Regions from separate parts of the Streptacidiphilus sp. MAP5-3 genome, predicted to be linked through region 2. Evidence: predicted binding sites of a transcription regulator. Region 2 holds the regulator's gene; each other region holds the start of a gene.
The links. Region 2 encodes HrcA, which represses chaperone genes, less so after heat shock. Its sites were predicted from a motif close to TTNGCACTCNGNNNNNCNGAGTGCNAA; they were not measured.
Positions count from the first base shown of each region.

Region 1: a site for HrcA is predicted at 1,682-1,708, ahead of groL (chaperonin GroEL). Genes of this name have one in related genera too.
Region 3: a site for HrcA is predicted at 3,307-3,333, ahead of groES (co-chaperone GroES). Genes of this name have one in related genera too.

Region 1 covers NZ_JBGCCL010000001.1:792,763-797,418, reverse strand. Annotated here, with positions in the region: gene thrC (threonine synthase) at 1-606, shown strand, start outside; gene ABH928_RS03545 (MoaD/ThiS family protein) at 603-881, shown strand; gene ABH928_RS03540 (cold-shock protein) at 1,278-1,481, shown strand; gene groL (chaperonin GroEL) at 1,826-3,448, shown strand; gene ABH928_RS03530 (hypothetical protein) at 3,718-4,074, shown strand; gene ABH928_RS03525 (DUF4031 domain-containing protein) at 4,071-4,340, shown strand; gene ABH928_RS03520 (YcxB family protein) at 4,360-4,656, opposite strand, start outside.
Region 2 covers NZ_JBGCCL010000003.1:302,913-307,568, reverse strand. Annotated here, with positions in the region: gene ABH928_RS07660 (16S rRNA (uracil(1498)-N(3))-methyltransferase) at 1-337, opposite strand, end outside; gene dnaJ (molecular chaperone DnaJ) at 393-1,535, opposite strand; gene hrcA (heat-inducible transcriptional repressor HrcA) at 1,620-2,651, opposite strand; gene htpX (zinc metalloprotease HtpX) at 2,924-3,844, shown strand; gene ABH928_RS07640 (hypothetical protein) at 3,888-4,469, shown strand; gene ABH928_RS07635 (DUF3097 domain-containing protein) at 4,504-4,656, shown strand, end outside.
Region 3 covers NZ_JBGCCL010000014.1:31,302-35,957, reverse strand. Annotated here, with positions in the region: gene tsaB (tRNA (adenosine(37)-N6)-threonylcarbamoyltransferase complex dimerization subunit type 1 TsaB) at 1-278, shown strand, start outside; gene rimI (ribosomal protein S18-alanine N-acetyltransferase) at 275-859, shown strand; gene tsaD (tRNA (adenosine(37)-N6)-threonylcarbamoyltransferase complex transferase subunit TsaD) at 849-1,937, shown strand; gene ABH928_RS21120 (SAM-dependent methyltransferase) at 1,942-3,141, opposite strand; gene groES (co-chaperone GroES) at 3,481-3,789, shown strand; gene groL (chaperonin GroEL) at 3,883-4,656, shown strand, end outside.

The DNA of each region.
Region 1 (4,656 bases), on a different contig from region 2:
TACTACGGCGAGGGCTCCAAGACGCTGGCCTACGAGATCTGCGAGCAGCTCGGCTGGCGGATCCCGGACCAGCTGGTCATCCCGATCGCGTCCGGTTCGCAGCTGACGAAGATCGACAAGGGCCTCAAGGAGCTGATCGCCCTCGGCCTGGTCGAGGACAAGCCCTACAAGATCTTCGGCGCCCAGGCCGAGGGCTGCTCCCCGGTCTCCGCGGCCTTCAAGGCCGGGCACGACGTGGTCCGCCCGCAGAAGCCGGACACCATCGCCAAGTCGCTGGCCATCGGCAACCCGGCCGACGGCATCTACGTGCTCGACATCGTCCGCCGCACCGGTGGTGCGGTGGAGGACGTCAACGACGAGCAGGTGGTCGACGCGATCCGGCTGCTGGCCCGCACCGAGGGCATCTTCGCCGAGACGGCGGGTGGCGTCACCGTCGGCGTGCTGCGCAAGCTGATCGAGAACGGTCTGCTGGACCCGGCCGCCGAGACCGTCGTGCTCAACACCGGCGACGGCCTGAAGACCCTGGAGGCCGTGGCGGACGCCGCCCGCCCGACCGCCGTCATCCGCCCCACCCTTGACTCGTTCCGAGAGGCAGGCCTCGCATGAGCGTCACCGTCCGCATCCCCACCATCCTGCGCACCTACACCGACGGCAAGGCCGAGGTGACGGTCGAGGGCTCCACCCTGGCCGAGGTGATCAAGGATCTGGAGGCCAACCACACGGGCATCTCCGCCCGCCTCCTGGACGACAGCGGCAAGCTGCGCCGCTTCGTCAACGTCTACGTCAACGAGGACGACGTGCGCTTCGCCGAGGGCCTGGAGACGGCCACGCCGGACGGCGCGGGCGTCTCGATCATCCCCGCGGTCGCCGGCGGCTGCTGAGAGCCGACGGGATCGCCTCAGTCGTACCGACGAGTCGGAGCACCTCGCACCGGGGTGGCTCCGGCTCTGTCATTTCCAGCGGTTTAAGAGGAGTAGAGTGCTCCTGTACCGCGCTTGTCCCGTCCTGCGAGACGGTTGACCGATTCTTTATCGTCCGGCGATATGTCGGAAGCGCCCTGGTATGTCCGGCCCGAATTGCTCCCCTTTGCCGGACATTGCGCGTTATGTCTCTTAATGCGGTCCCAGAATTCTCGGTCGAATGCTCTGTTGCTCAGGGCATCGGAGTGGATACATTCAGCGTCGGTCGAGCCCGGCGCCTGCAGCCCGCAGCGTCTCGGACCCGGCCCGGTTCGCGGTGTGCGGACCGTGAAAGGGCCAGTAATAGGGGAGTTCGGAATGGCTCAGGGCACCGTCAAGTGGTTCAACGCGGAGAAGGGATACGGCTTCATCGCGGTCGACGGTGGTGCGGACGTGTTCGTCCACTACAGCGCGATCCAGATGGACGGGTACCGGTCGCTCGAAGAGGGCCAGCGGGTGGAGTTCGAGATCTCGCAGGGCCAGAAGGGCCCGCAGGCCGACATGGTCAAGGTTCTCGTCTGACCGCCACCTGCTGACATCGGCAGCGATCGCTGACTGATCAGGACCCGCAGAGCTCGTTCCAGACGAAACGATGCATCCACGCAGGTCTTCCGAAGGGCCCCTGTCCCGCCATGGGACAGGGGCCCTTCGACGTGTCCGCGGCCGTGTCCGCAGCCCCCCGGCTGCTTGCACTCGGAGGGGTCGAGTGCTAATCATTGGCGTTAGCACTCTGAGGTAGAGAGTGACAACGGGCCGGGTCGGTGAGGCCCCGGGCGAGGCGGGACGGAACCGCCGAAGGCCGGAGCCGTCCGTCGCGGGCGCAGGCGCGGTCCGAAGCAGCCAGTCTGTCCAGGAGGACCGCTTCCATGGCCAAGATCATTGCGTTCGACGAGGAGGCCCGTCGCGGCCTCGAGCGCGGTATGAACCAGCTCGCCGACGCCGTCAAGGTCACGCTCGGCCCCAAGGGCCGCAACGTCGTTCTGGAGAAGAAGTGGGGCGCTCCCACGATCACCAACGACGGTGTCTCGATCGCCAAGGAGATCGAGCTCGAGGACCCGTACGAGAAGATCGGCGCCGAGCTCGTCAAGGAGGTCGCCAAGAAGACCGACGACGTCGCGGGTGACGGCACCACCACCGCCACCGTGCTGGCCCAGGCTCTCGTCCGCGAGGGTCTGCGCAACGTCGCCGCCGGCGCCAACCCGATGGCTCTGAAGCGCGGCATCGAGAAGGCCGTCGAGGCCGTCTCCGCCCAGCTGCTCGAGCAGGCCAAGGACGTGGAGACCAAGGAGCAGATCGCCTCCACCGCCTCCATCTCCGCCGCCGACACCCAGATCGGCGAGCTGATCGCCGAGGCCATGGACAAGGTCGGCAAGGAAGGCGTCATCACCGTCGAGGAGTCCCAGACCTTCGGTCTGGAGCTCGAGCTCACTGAGGGTATGCGCTTCGACAAGGGCTTCATCTCGGCGTACTTCGCCACCGATCTGGAGCGCATGGAGACGGTCTTCGAGGACCCCTACATCCTCATCGCCAACTCCAAGATCGGTTCGATCAAGGACCTGCTCCCGCTCCTCGAGAAGGTCATGCAGTCCGGCAAGCCGCTGCTGATCATCGCCGAGGACGTCGAGGGCGAGGCGCTCTCCACCCTGGTCGTCAACAAGATCCGCGGCACCTTCAAGTCCGTCGCCGTCAAGGCCCCGGGCTTCGGTGACCGTCGCAAGGCCATGCTCGGCGACATCGCCATCCTCACCGGTGGCCAGGTCATCTCCGAGGAGGTCGGCCTCAAGCTGGAGTCCGCCGGTCTCGAGCTGCTCGGCCGCGCCCGCAAGGTCGTCGTCACCAAGGACGAGACCACCATCGTGGACGGCGCCGGCGAGAGCGACCAGGTCGCGGGCCGCGTGGCCCAGATCCGCGCCGAGATCGAGAACAGCGACTCGGACTACGACCGCGAGAAGCTGCAGGAGCGCCTGGCCAAGCTGGCCGGTGGCGTCGCCGTCATCAAGGCGGGCGCGGCCACCGAGGTCGAGCTCAAGGAGCGCAAGCACCGCATCGAGGACGCCGTCCGCAACGCCAAGGCCGCGGTCGAGGAGGGCATCGTCGCCGGTGGTGGCGTGGCCCTGCTCCAGGCCGGTGTCGCGTTCGACAAGCTCGAGCTGGACGGCGACGAGGCGACCGGTGCCAACATCGTGCGCGTCGCGCTCGAGGCCCCGATCAAGCAGATCGCGACCAACGCCGGCCTCGAGGGCGGTGTCGTGGTGGAGAAGGTGCGCAACCTCCCCGCCGGTCACGGCCTGAACGCCGCCACCAACGAGTACGTCGACCTGATCGCCGAGGGCATCATTGACCCGGCGAAGGTGACGCGCTCCGCGCTGCAGAACGCGGCGTCCATCGCCGCGCTCTTCCTCACCACCGAGGCCGTCATCGCCGACAAGCCGGAGAAGGCCGCGGCCCCGGCCGGCGGCGGCATGCCGGGCGGTGACATGGACTTCTGATCCTGACGGATCGGATGTTCTGAGCCCCACGGAAGGCGGCTCACCCCTCACGGGGGTGGGTCGCCTTCCGACTTTTTGCAGATGGGGACGTCTTTTGCAGATGGGGACGTTGCACTGTCCAGGGGCGCGGGGAACTACGCGAGAAACCACTGATATACGGATGGCCCTGTGAGGTCGGGGCTCTACCTGCACGGGTGGCTTGTCGCGCAGTTCCCCGCGCCCCTGGATAGGTGCAACGTCCCGTCGCGAGGAAAGGAGACACTGGAGTGATGGAGAACGCCCTGGAAACCTCCCTGCACGCCGCGCGCAGCGCCCTGCTGCGGGATCTGAGCGCACGGGACGTCGCCGACGCCGCAGTCGTCTCGCTGCTGGAGGATGCGATCGCGCAGCGGCGCTGGTGGGTGGAGCAGTGGCCGGACGGGGTGGACTACGTGTTGGGCCTGGTCGCCCAGGACGTTCAGGACAGGCTGCTGGAGGGGTGGGGGCGCTGGCCGCTCTGCCAGGTGTGCGCGGCCGAGGGGGATCCGCACGCGCTCTCCGTCGAGCCCGAGCTCGGTCCGGACCCGCACTGGGTCTGCGGCAAGGAGGGCGTGGTGGTCGCGCCGGTCGGAGAGCTCACCCCGTGATCCTGATCGACCCCCCGACCTGGCCCGGCCACGGGCGGCTCTGGTCGCACCTGGTGTCGGACCGGTCCTTCGACGAGCTGCACGCCTTTGCCCGGCGGCTCGGCGTGCCGGAGCGGGGCTTCGACGGGGACCACTACGACGTCCCCGAGCGCCTCTACGAGGCCGCGCTCGGCCTCGGCGCCGTGCCGGTGCGGAGCCGGGAGATCGTGGCCCGGCTGACCGGTGCGGGCCTGCGCCGCCCGAAGCGGCGCGCGCCGCGCGCCTGAGGTCAGCGCGTCAGCGAGCTCAGCGCATGAGCTTCTGGGCTGTCAGCCACTGGATCAGCTCCTCGATCTGGACCTCGCTCAGCGCACGTGCCGGGAAGGCGACGTCGCCGACGCTGCGGGTGCCCTCGAAGACCAGCCAGCCGCCCGTACGCCGGACCCGGCGCACCGCCGGCCAGCGGATCTGGTGCGAGACGAACTGGTTGCGCCAGCTCAGCCCGGCATCGGTGAAGCGCAGGGACATCTCGTTGCTGGTGGTGAGCGAGCGGAGCTTGTGGCCGACGATCTGGCCGTGCACCGAGAGCAGCATGACTGAGAT
Region 2 (4,656 bases):
CCCACGGCACGACCTCGTCGACGCCGACCTCGGTCATCAACTCGACGGCCAGCTCGCCCCGGTCGCCCTTGGGCAGCGCCTGGACGACGGTGATCCGCAGCTCCGGCTCCGGCTCGTCCAGCACCTCAGTGACGGTGACGGCAAGGACGTCCTTGCCCTCCACCGAGGCGACGGCGCCGCGCACGCCCCGGCCCGCTCCGTCGGTGAGGACGACCTCCTCACCGACGGTCAACCGCTTGACCGAGACGGCGTGCCGCCCCTCCGCCCCGTCCAGGCGGACCAGCCCGCCCACGGGTGCGAAGCGGTCGGCGTCCAGCAGGAAGACGGGCGCGGTCACGTGCGTGCTCTTTCCGACGTGCTTCTTGAGGGTTGGTCAGCGACCGTTGAACGCGTCAGCGACCGTTGAATGCGTCTTTGAGGCGCGAGAAGAGGCCCTGCTGACCCGGTGCGAACTGGCCCGACGGGCGCTCCTCGCCGCGGAGCTTGGCGAGCTTGCGCATCAGGTCCTCCTGCTCGGCGTCGAGCTTGCTCGGCGTCAGGACCTCGACGTGCACTATCAGGTCGCCGCGTCCGCCGCCGCGCAGGTGCGTGATGCCCCGGCCGTGCAGCGGGATGGACTGGCCGGACTGGGTGCCGGGACGGATGTCGATCTCCGCCGCGCCGTCCAGCGTCTCCAGCGGGACCTTGGTGCCGAGCGAGGCCGCCGTCATCGGCAGGGTCACCGTGCAGTGCAGGTCGTCGCCGCGCCGCTGGAAGATCTCGTGGGCGTTCTCGGAGATCTCGACGTAGAGGTCACCGGCCGGGCCGCCGCCGGGGCCGACCTCGCCCTCGCCGGCCAGCTGGATCCGGGTGCCGTTGTCGACACCGGCCGGGATCTTGACGGTCAGCGTGCGGCGGGCGCGGACCCGGCCGTCGCCGGCGCACTCCGGGCAGGGGGTGGGCACGACGGTGCCGAAGCCCTGACACTGCGGGCACGGACGCGAGGTCATGACCTGGCCCAGGAAGGACCGGGTCACCTGGGAGACCTCACCGCGACCGCGGCACATGTCACAGGTCTGCGCGGAGGTACCGGGGGCCGCGCCCTCGCCGTTGCAGGTGTTGCAGACGACGGCGGTGTCGACCTGGATTTCCTTGGTGGTGCCGAAGGCCGCCTCCTCCAGATCGATGTCGATCCGGATCATGGCGTCCTGACCGCGCCGGGTCCGCGACCGCGGGCCGCGCTGGTTACCGGCCGCGCCGAAGAAGGCATCCATGATGTCGCTGAAGCCGAAGCCCGCGCCGGTCCCGAAGCCGCCGGCGCCACCGGCGGCGCCCGTGGACGAGAGCGGGTCGCCGCCCAGGTCGTAGACCTGGCGCTTGCTCGGGTCCGACAACACCTCGTAGGCGGCGTTGATCTCCTTGAACCGCTCCTGGGTCTTCGGGTCCGGGTTGACGTCAGGATGCAGCTCACGCGCCAGTCGGCGGAAAGCCTTCTTGATCTCGTCCTGACCCGCGTCCCGTCGGACGCCGAGTACCGCGTAGTAGTCCGTGGCCACCAAAATGCTCCGCTGTTCTCCGTCTGAGGCTCGTGCGCCTGCCGTGCGCCTGCCGTGCACCTGCGTGCTACTGCCGTGCTGCCACTAGGACGCGGCCAGGATCTGACCCACGTACCGTGCAACCGCCCGGACGGCCCCCATGGTTCCCGGGTAGTCCATCCGAGTCGGCCCGACCACCCCGAGCTTGGCGACGGTCTCCTCGCCGGAACCGTAGCCCACCGAGACGACGGACGTGGAATTGAGCCCTTCATAGGCGTTCTCGTGACCGATCCTGACCATCACACCAGGATCAGCGGTCTCCCCGAGTAGTCGAAGGAGTACCACCTGTTCCTCCAGCGCCTCGAGCACCGGCGCGATCGTGAGCGGGAAGTCGTGCGGGAACCGGGTCAGGTTGGCCGTGCCGCCCATCACCACGCGCTCCTCGGTCTGCTCGACCAGCGCCTCGTAGAGAGTGGAGAGCACGGTCGTGACGGAGGCCCGGTCCTGGAGCGCGAAGGTCTCGGGCAGGTCCTGCAGCAAGGTCGGCACCTCGGCGAAGCGCTGTCCCGCCGCCCGGGCGTTGAGCCTGGTCCGCAGGTCGGCCAGCATGACCTCGCCCACCTGCCCCGGGCAGTCGACGATGCGCTGCTCGACCCGGCCGGTGTCGGTGATCAGCACCAGCATCACCCGGGTCGGCGTCAACGGGACCAACTCGACGTGCCGCACCGTGGAACGGGTGAGCGAGGGGTACTGGACCACCGCCACCTGTCTGGTGAGCTGCGCCAACAGCCGGACCGTGCGCGCCACGACGTCGTCCAGGTCGACGGCGTGGTCGAGGAAGTTGGTGATGGCCCGGCGCTCGGCGACCGACATCGGCTTGACCTCCGTCAGCCGGTCCACGAACAGCCGGTACCCCTTGTCGGTGGGCACCCGGCCGGCGCTGGTGTGCGGCTGGTGGATGTAGCCCTCCTCCTCGAGGACGGCCATGTCGTTGCGGACCGTGGCCGACGAGACACCGAGGCTGTGCCGGTCCACCAGCGCCTTGGAGCCGACCGGCTCCTCCGTGCCGACGTAGTCCTGGACGATGGCCCGCAGCACCGCAAGCTTGCGGTCGTCGAGCCGGCGCTCCTCGGGCACGGTACGCACCTCCAGTCGGTCCGGTCGGCTTGCTGTGCTTGTCGCAGCGCTGCTCTTGCTGCAAGCACCGCTCGTACTGATCTCGTCACTACATCAGCTCTGGCACTCTGGACATACGAGTGCCAGGATCGGTCAGCTGTCAGTGTAAAGCGCGACGGTCCGCGACCGGAACGACTGGACCTCGTCAGACGTACCACATACCGAGGGCGGCCCACATACCGAGTGCGGCAAGGCAGAATTGCAGCCGCAGTTCACCGCCCAGGAGGGACACCATGTCCAGGACTCGTTTCGCGCCGGACCGCGGCCTGACCAGCCGCATGCTGATCACGATGTTCTTGATCGGCCTGCTGTTCGTGGTCTTCGTGGGCGTGCTGCTGGTCGTGCTGCGTGGCGCGTGGCCGATCGTCGTCATCATCGCGGGCGGCCTGTTCGTGGTGCAGTTCTGGTTCAGCGACAAGATCGCCGCGTTCAGCATGGGCGCGCGCGAGGTGTCGCCACAGGAGTACCCGGAGCTGCACGGGGCGGTCGACCGCCTGTGCGCACTGGCCGACATGCCCAAGCCGCGCGTCGCCGTGGCCCAGAGCGACATGCCCAACGCCTTCGCCACCGGCCGCAACGAGAAGAACGCTGTGGTGTGCGTCACCACCGGTCTGCTGCGGCGCCTGGAGCCGGAGGAGCTCGAGGGCGTCCTCGCGCACGAGCTGTCCCATGTCGCGCACCGCGACGTCGCGGTGATGACCATCGCCGGCTTCCTCGGCGTGCTGGCCGGCATCATCACCCGCGTCGGCCTGCAGTTCGGCATGTTCGGCGGCTTCGACCGCCGGGACAACCGCGACAACGACAACACCGGCATGGCAATTCTGGCCGTGATCGCGGTCAGCGCGATCGTCTACGCCATCAGCTTCCTGCTGACCCGCCTGCTCTCCCGCTACCGCGAGCTCTCGGCGGACCGCTCGGCCGCGCTGCTCACCGGCAAGCCGTCGGCGCTGGCCTCCGCGCTCACCAAGGTCACCGGCGACATCGGCGCCATCCCGACCCAGGATCTGCGCAAGTCCCAGCCGTTCAACGCCTTCTACTTCGCCCCGGCCCTCTCGGCCCGCGAGGCGGTCGGCAACGCCTTCTCCAGCCACCCGACGCTGGACCAGCGCCTGGAGCAGCTCGGCAAGATCTCCGCCGAGCTCGGCCGCAGCTGAACACTCCTGACTGCACTCGCGTAGTAGAGAGGACCACTGAGCGATGGGTTTCCTGGACGCCCTGCTCGGCCGCACCAAGCCGGTCAAGCCGGATCTGGACCAGCTCTTCGGCCTGCCCTCGGCGGCCATCACCCTGGAGGCCGCGGCCGGCTACAAGCCCACCGGCGTCGGCTCGGTCTGCTTCGCCCCCGCTGAGGGCGGGGCGTTCGCCGAGGTCCAGCAGGAGGTCCAGGCCCTGCTGGACGCCGACACGGGCCGTGGCCGCCGCCCTGTGGAGGTCACCCCGCGCGACTCGTACGGCTACTCCTGGATCACCGCCCGCCAGGACCCGGACGACATCGTCTCGCTGGTCAACGACGTCCATGCGGTCAACTCGGCGCTGGAGTCCCAGGGGTTCGGCCCGCAGCTGCTCTGCACCCTCGTCAACTTCGAGAACGCGCAGGGCCGCCGGTTCGCCCTGGTCTACCTCTACAAGCGCGGCGCCTTCTACCCGTTCGCCCCGCTCCCCGGCGAGAAGCGGGACAACCCGCTGGAGCTGCAGATCAAGGCGATGATCGGCAACGACCTCCGGATCGAGCAGGACCTGACCCGCTGGTTCCCGGTCTGGGGCGCGCCCGGTCTGTAATGATCGTCCCGTGAGCCGTTACGACGCCCGTGGCATGACCGATCTGACGCCCCCGTGGAAGCGCCCGAGCGCGGTGCCGGAGGTCCCCGCCGAACGGGACCTGGTGGTGGAGGAGCCGTCCACGGGCTTCTGCGGCGCGGTCGTCCGCTGCGAGAAGACGGCGGAGGGCTTCACGGTCACCCTGGAG
Region 3 (4,656 bases), on a different contig from region 2:
GCGTCCGGGTCGAGGGCCCGGCGGTCGACCGCCCGGCGGAGATCGCGGAGAGGGTGGCCGGGCTGCCCGCCGTCGGCGCGGGCGCGCTGCTCTACCCGGACGTCTTCACCGACATCCCGACCGGTGCGCCCGAGCACCAGTCCGCCGCCGCGCTCGCGGCCTTCGCCGCGGACGCGCTCGCCTCGGGCACGCCGCTGCTGCCGCCGACCACCGCGCTCTACCTGCGACGGCCGGACGCGGAGGTCCCGAAGAACTACAAGACGGTGCTCCCCGCATGACCGCCGGTACCGCGCAGCTGCCGGAGACGGCGCGGACTCCCGCCACGCTGCGCGAGATGCGCTGGTGGGACATCGAGGCCGTGCTCGTGCTGGAGCGGGAGCTCTTCCCCGACGACGCGTGGTCGGTCGGTATGTTCTGGTCCGAGCTCGCCGACGCCCGGCACCCGGGCGCGACCCGCTGGTACACCGTCGCGGAGCAGGGCGACGGCGACGGCGCGGAGCGCCGGATCGTCGGCTACGCCGGGCTGATGGCGATCGCGGGCGAGGGCGACGTGCAGACCATCGCGGTGGCGCAGGACCAGTGGGGCACCGGCCTCGGCGCCCGGCTGCTGCGACGGCTGATCGACCAGGCCGCCGAGGCCGAGTGCAACGACCTGCTGCTGGAGGTCCGGGTCGACAACGAGCGCGCCCAGCGGCTCTACCGGCGCTTCGGCTTCGTGCCGGTCGGCATCCGCCGCAACTACTACCAACCGTCCGGCGTGGACGCCCTGGTGATGAGTCGTCAGATGACGGACACCGACGGACACGACGACGCAGACCGCGTTCAGGGAAGCGAAGGAACAACAGACGATGGCCGCTGACGAACCGCTGGTCCTCGGGATCGAGACCTCCTGCGACGAGACCGGCGTCGGCATCGTCCGGGGCACCACGCTGCTCGCCGACGCCGTCGCGTCCAGCGTTGACGAACACGGCCGCTTCGGCGGCGTCGTGCCGGAGATCGCCAGCCGCGCGCACCTGGAGGCGATGGTCCCCACCGTCCAGCGCGCGCTGGACACGGCCGGGATCAAGGCGAGCGACCTCGACGGCATCGCCGTCACCGCCGGTCCCGGCCTGGCCGGTGCGCTGCTGGTCGGCGTCAGCGCGGCCAAGGCGTACGCCTACGCGCTCGACAAGCCGCTCTACGGCGTCAACCACCTCGCCTCGCACATCTGCGTGGACCAGCTGGAGCACGGGCGGCTGCCCGAGCCGACCATGGCGCTGCTGGTCTCCGGCGGGCACTCGTCGCTGCTGTTCACCGAGGACATCACCAGCGAGGTCCGCTCGCTCGGCGCCACCATCGACGACGCCGCGGGAGAGGCCTTCGACAAGGTCGCCCGCCTGCTCAACCTGGGCTTCCCCGGCGGCCCGGTGATCGACCGCTACGCCAAGGAGGGCGACCCGAAGGCCATCGCCTTCCCGCGCGGTCTGAGCGGTGCCAAGGACCCGGCGTACGACTTCTCCTTCTCCGGCCTCAAGACGGCCGTCTCCCGCTGGGTCGAGGCCAAGCGCCGAGCGGGCGAGGAGGTCCCGATCCGGGACGTCGCCGCTTCGTTCCAGGAGGCGGTGACGGACGTGCTGACCAGGAAGGCGGTCCGTGCCTGCAAGGACGAGGGCGTCGACCACCTGATGATCGGCGGCGGCGTCGCGGCCAACTCCCGTCTGCGGGCCATGGCCCAGGAGCGCTGCGAGCGCGCGGGCATCACGCTGCGCGTCCCACGCCCCAAGCTCTGCACCGACAACGGCGCGATGGTCGCCGCCCTCGGCGCGGAGATGGTCCGGCGCGACCGCAGGCCGTCAGCCTTCGACCTCTCCGCCGACTCGTCCCTCCCGGTCACCGAGACGCACGTCCCCGCGCCGGTCCCCGCGTCCCACGACGAGCTGCACCGGCTGTCCGAATAGGCCGTCACCCGTTGGTGGCCGGTTGCCCGATCAGCATGACCGGCGCACCGGCCGCCCGGGTCAACACCACGACGGCCGAGTTCGCCCCTTCGGGCTTCACCTTCCGGCGCAGCTCCTCGGGCTCGATCGCCGAGCCGCGCTTCTTGACGACCAGCGTGCCGATGCCGCGCTCGCGGACCAGCGCCTTCAGCTTCTTGAGGTTGAACGGCAGCGCGTCGGTGATCTCGTACGCGGTCGCGTAGGGGGTCGCCGTGAGCTGATCCGACGTCAGATACGCGATGGTCGGGTCGATCAGGGTCGCGCCGCCGAGCTGGTCGCGGAGCTGCCCGGCCACCTCGGCGACGAGATGGGCGCGGATGACCGCGCCGTCGGGCTCGTACAGGTAGCGGCGGACGGGCCCGGTCTCCGGGTCCGGGAGCAGGCCGCCTGTCAGGCTGGCGCCTTCCGGCAGCAGCGTCGCCCGGTGCGGCCGGTCCGGCTCCGGCTTCGAGCCGAACCAGAGCGCGGCCTCCTTCACGTCCCCGCGGTCGGAGACCCATTCGGCCTCGGCGTCCTCGGGCACGGCCTCGTGCGGGATTCCGGGCGCGACCTTGAGCGCGGCGACGGGCGCCTTGCGCGCCGCCTCGATCGCCCAGCTGAGCGGCGGCGAGTACGCCTCCGGATCGAAGATCCGGCCGCGCCCGGTGGCCCGGCGGGCGGGGTCCACGAAGACCGCGTCGTAGCCGCTCGTGTCGACCTCGGTCACGTCGGCGCAGCGGGTCTCGATCAGCCCGCTCAGCCCGAGGGCCGCGGCGTTCGCCTCGGCGGCGGCGCAGGCGAGCGGGTCCCGGTCCACGGCCAGCACCCTGATCCCGGCCCGTGCGAGCGCGAGGGCGTCCCCGCCGATCCCGGAACACAGGTCCGCGACGGAGCCGACCCCCAGAGCACGGAACCGCTCCGCGCGCCACTGGGCCACACCCGAACGGGTGGATTGCTCGACCCCGTTCGGCGTGAAGTACATCCGCTGCGCATCCGCCCCGAACTTCGCCGCCGCGCGGGTGCGGAGCCGTGCCTGGCTCAGCGCGGCGGACACCAGCCCGGCGTCGTACTCCCGCCGCAGGCGTGTCGCGAGCGCGAGCTCGTCACCGGGGGAGTAATCCCGCAACTCGTCCAGCAGGGCTTGGCCCTCGGGGGTGAACAGGGCACGCAACGCTTCGATCTCCACGAGGACATTCTGGCAAGTGGGGGGATCTTCCGAGCACGGCCACCATGGGCAGGCGGGTGAGCATGCACCTCAGGGGCGCGGGGAACTGCGCCACAAACCACCCGCCCACGTGGCCCGCCGAACGGGCAGGACCATCCGCTCATCGGTGGTTTCTCGCGCACCACGTTGGCACTCTGGTTGACCGAGTGCTAACCGCCGCCTACAGTCGTCGTTGGCACTCTCCACCAGAGAGCGCTAAGCGTGAGACGGTACGTCCGGCACCGCGACGACGGGCATGCCATGTCTTCACGCCCCAAGACATGTGTACCCCGTGAGATCTCCGAAGGGGGAGGTCGGATCGTGACGACCACCAGCTCCAAGGTTGCCATCAAGCCGCTCGAGGACCGCATTGTGGTCCAGCCGCTCGACGCCGAGCAGACCACGGCCTCTGGCCTGGTCATCCCGGACACTGCCAAGGAGAAGCCCCAGGAGGGCGTCGTCCTGGCTGTCGGCCCGGGTCGCTTCGAGGACGGTCAGCGTCTGCCGCTCGACGTCAAGGTCGGCGACGTCGTCCTCTACAGCAAGTACGGCGGCACCGAGGTCAAGTACAACGGCCAGGAGTACCTGGTCCTCTCGGCCCGCGACGTGCTCGCGATCATCGAGAAGTAAGACTCACCGCTCAGTCGGCTAAGTCGTGACCCGCCCCGGACGCCCGTACCACGGGGCCCGGGGCGCGGTTGTTTCGAGAGGGAACCCCTAGGCATGGCGAAGATCCTGCAGTTCGACGAGGACGCCCGCCGCTCGCTGGAGCGCGGTGTCAACAAGCTGGCCGACACGGTCAAGGTGACGATCGGTCCCAAGGGCCGCAACGTCGTGATCGACAAGAAGTTCGGCGCCCCCACCATCACCAACGACGGTGTCACCATCGCCCGCGAGGTCGAGCTGGATGACCCGTACGAGAACCTCGGCGCGCAGCTGGTGAAGGAGGTGGCCACCAAGACCAACGACGTCGCTGGTGACGGCACCACCACCGCCACCGTGCTGGCCCAGGCGCTCGTCAACGAGGGTCTGCGCAACGTCGCCGCGGGCGCCGGCCCGGCCGCCCTGAAGCGCGGTATCGACGCCGCCGTCAAGGCCGTCTCCGAGCACCTGCTCTCCGTCGCCCGCGAGATCGAGGGCAAGGACGACATCGCCGCCGTCGCCGCGCTCTCGGCGCAGGACACCCAGGTCGGCGAGCTCATCGCCGAGGCCATGGACAAGGTGGGCAAGGACGGTGTCATCACCGTCGAGGAGTCCAACGCCTTCGGTCTCGAGCTCGAGTTCACCGAGGGCATGCAGTTCGACAAGGGCTACCTCTCGCCGTACATGGTCACCGACCAGGAGCGTATGGAGGCTGTCCTCGAGGACCCGTACATCCTGATCAACCAGGGCAAGATCTCCTCGATCCAGGACCTGCTCCCGCTGCTGGAGAAGATCCTGCAGGGCGGTGCCTCCAAGCCGCTGCTGATCATCGCCGAGGACATCGAGGGCGAGGCG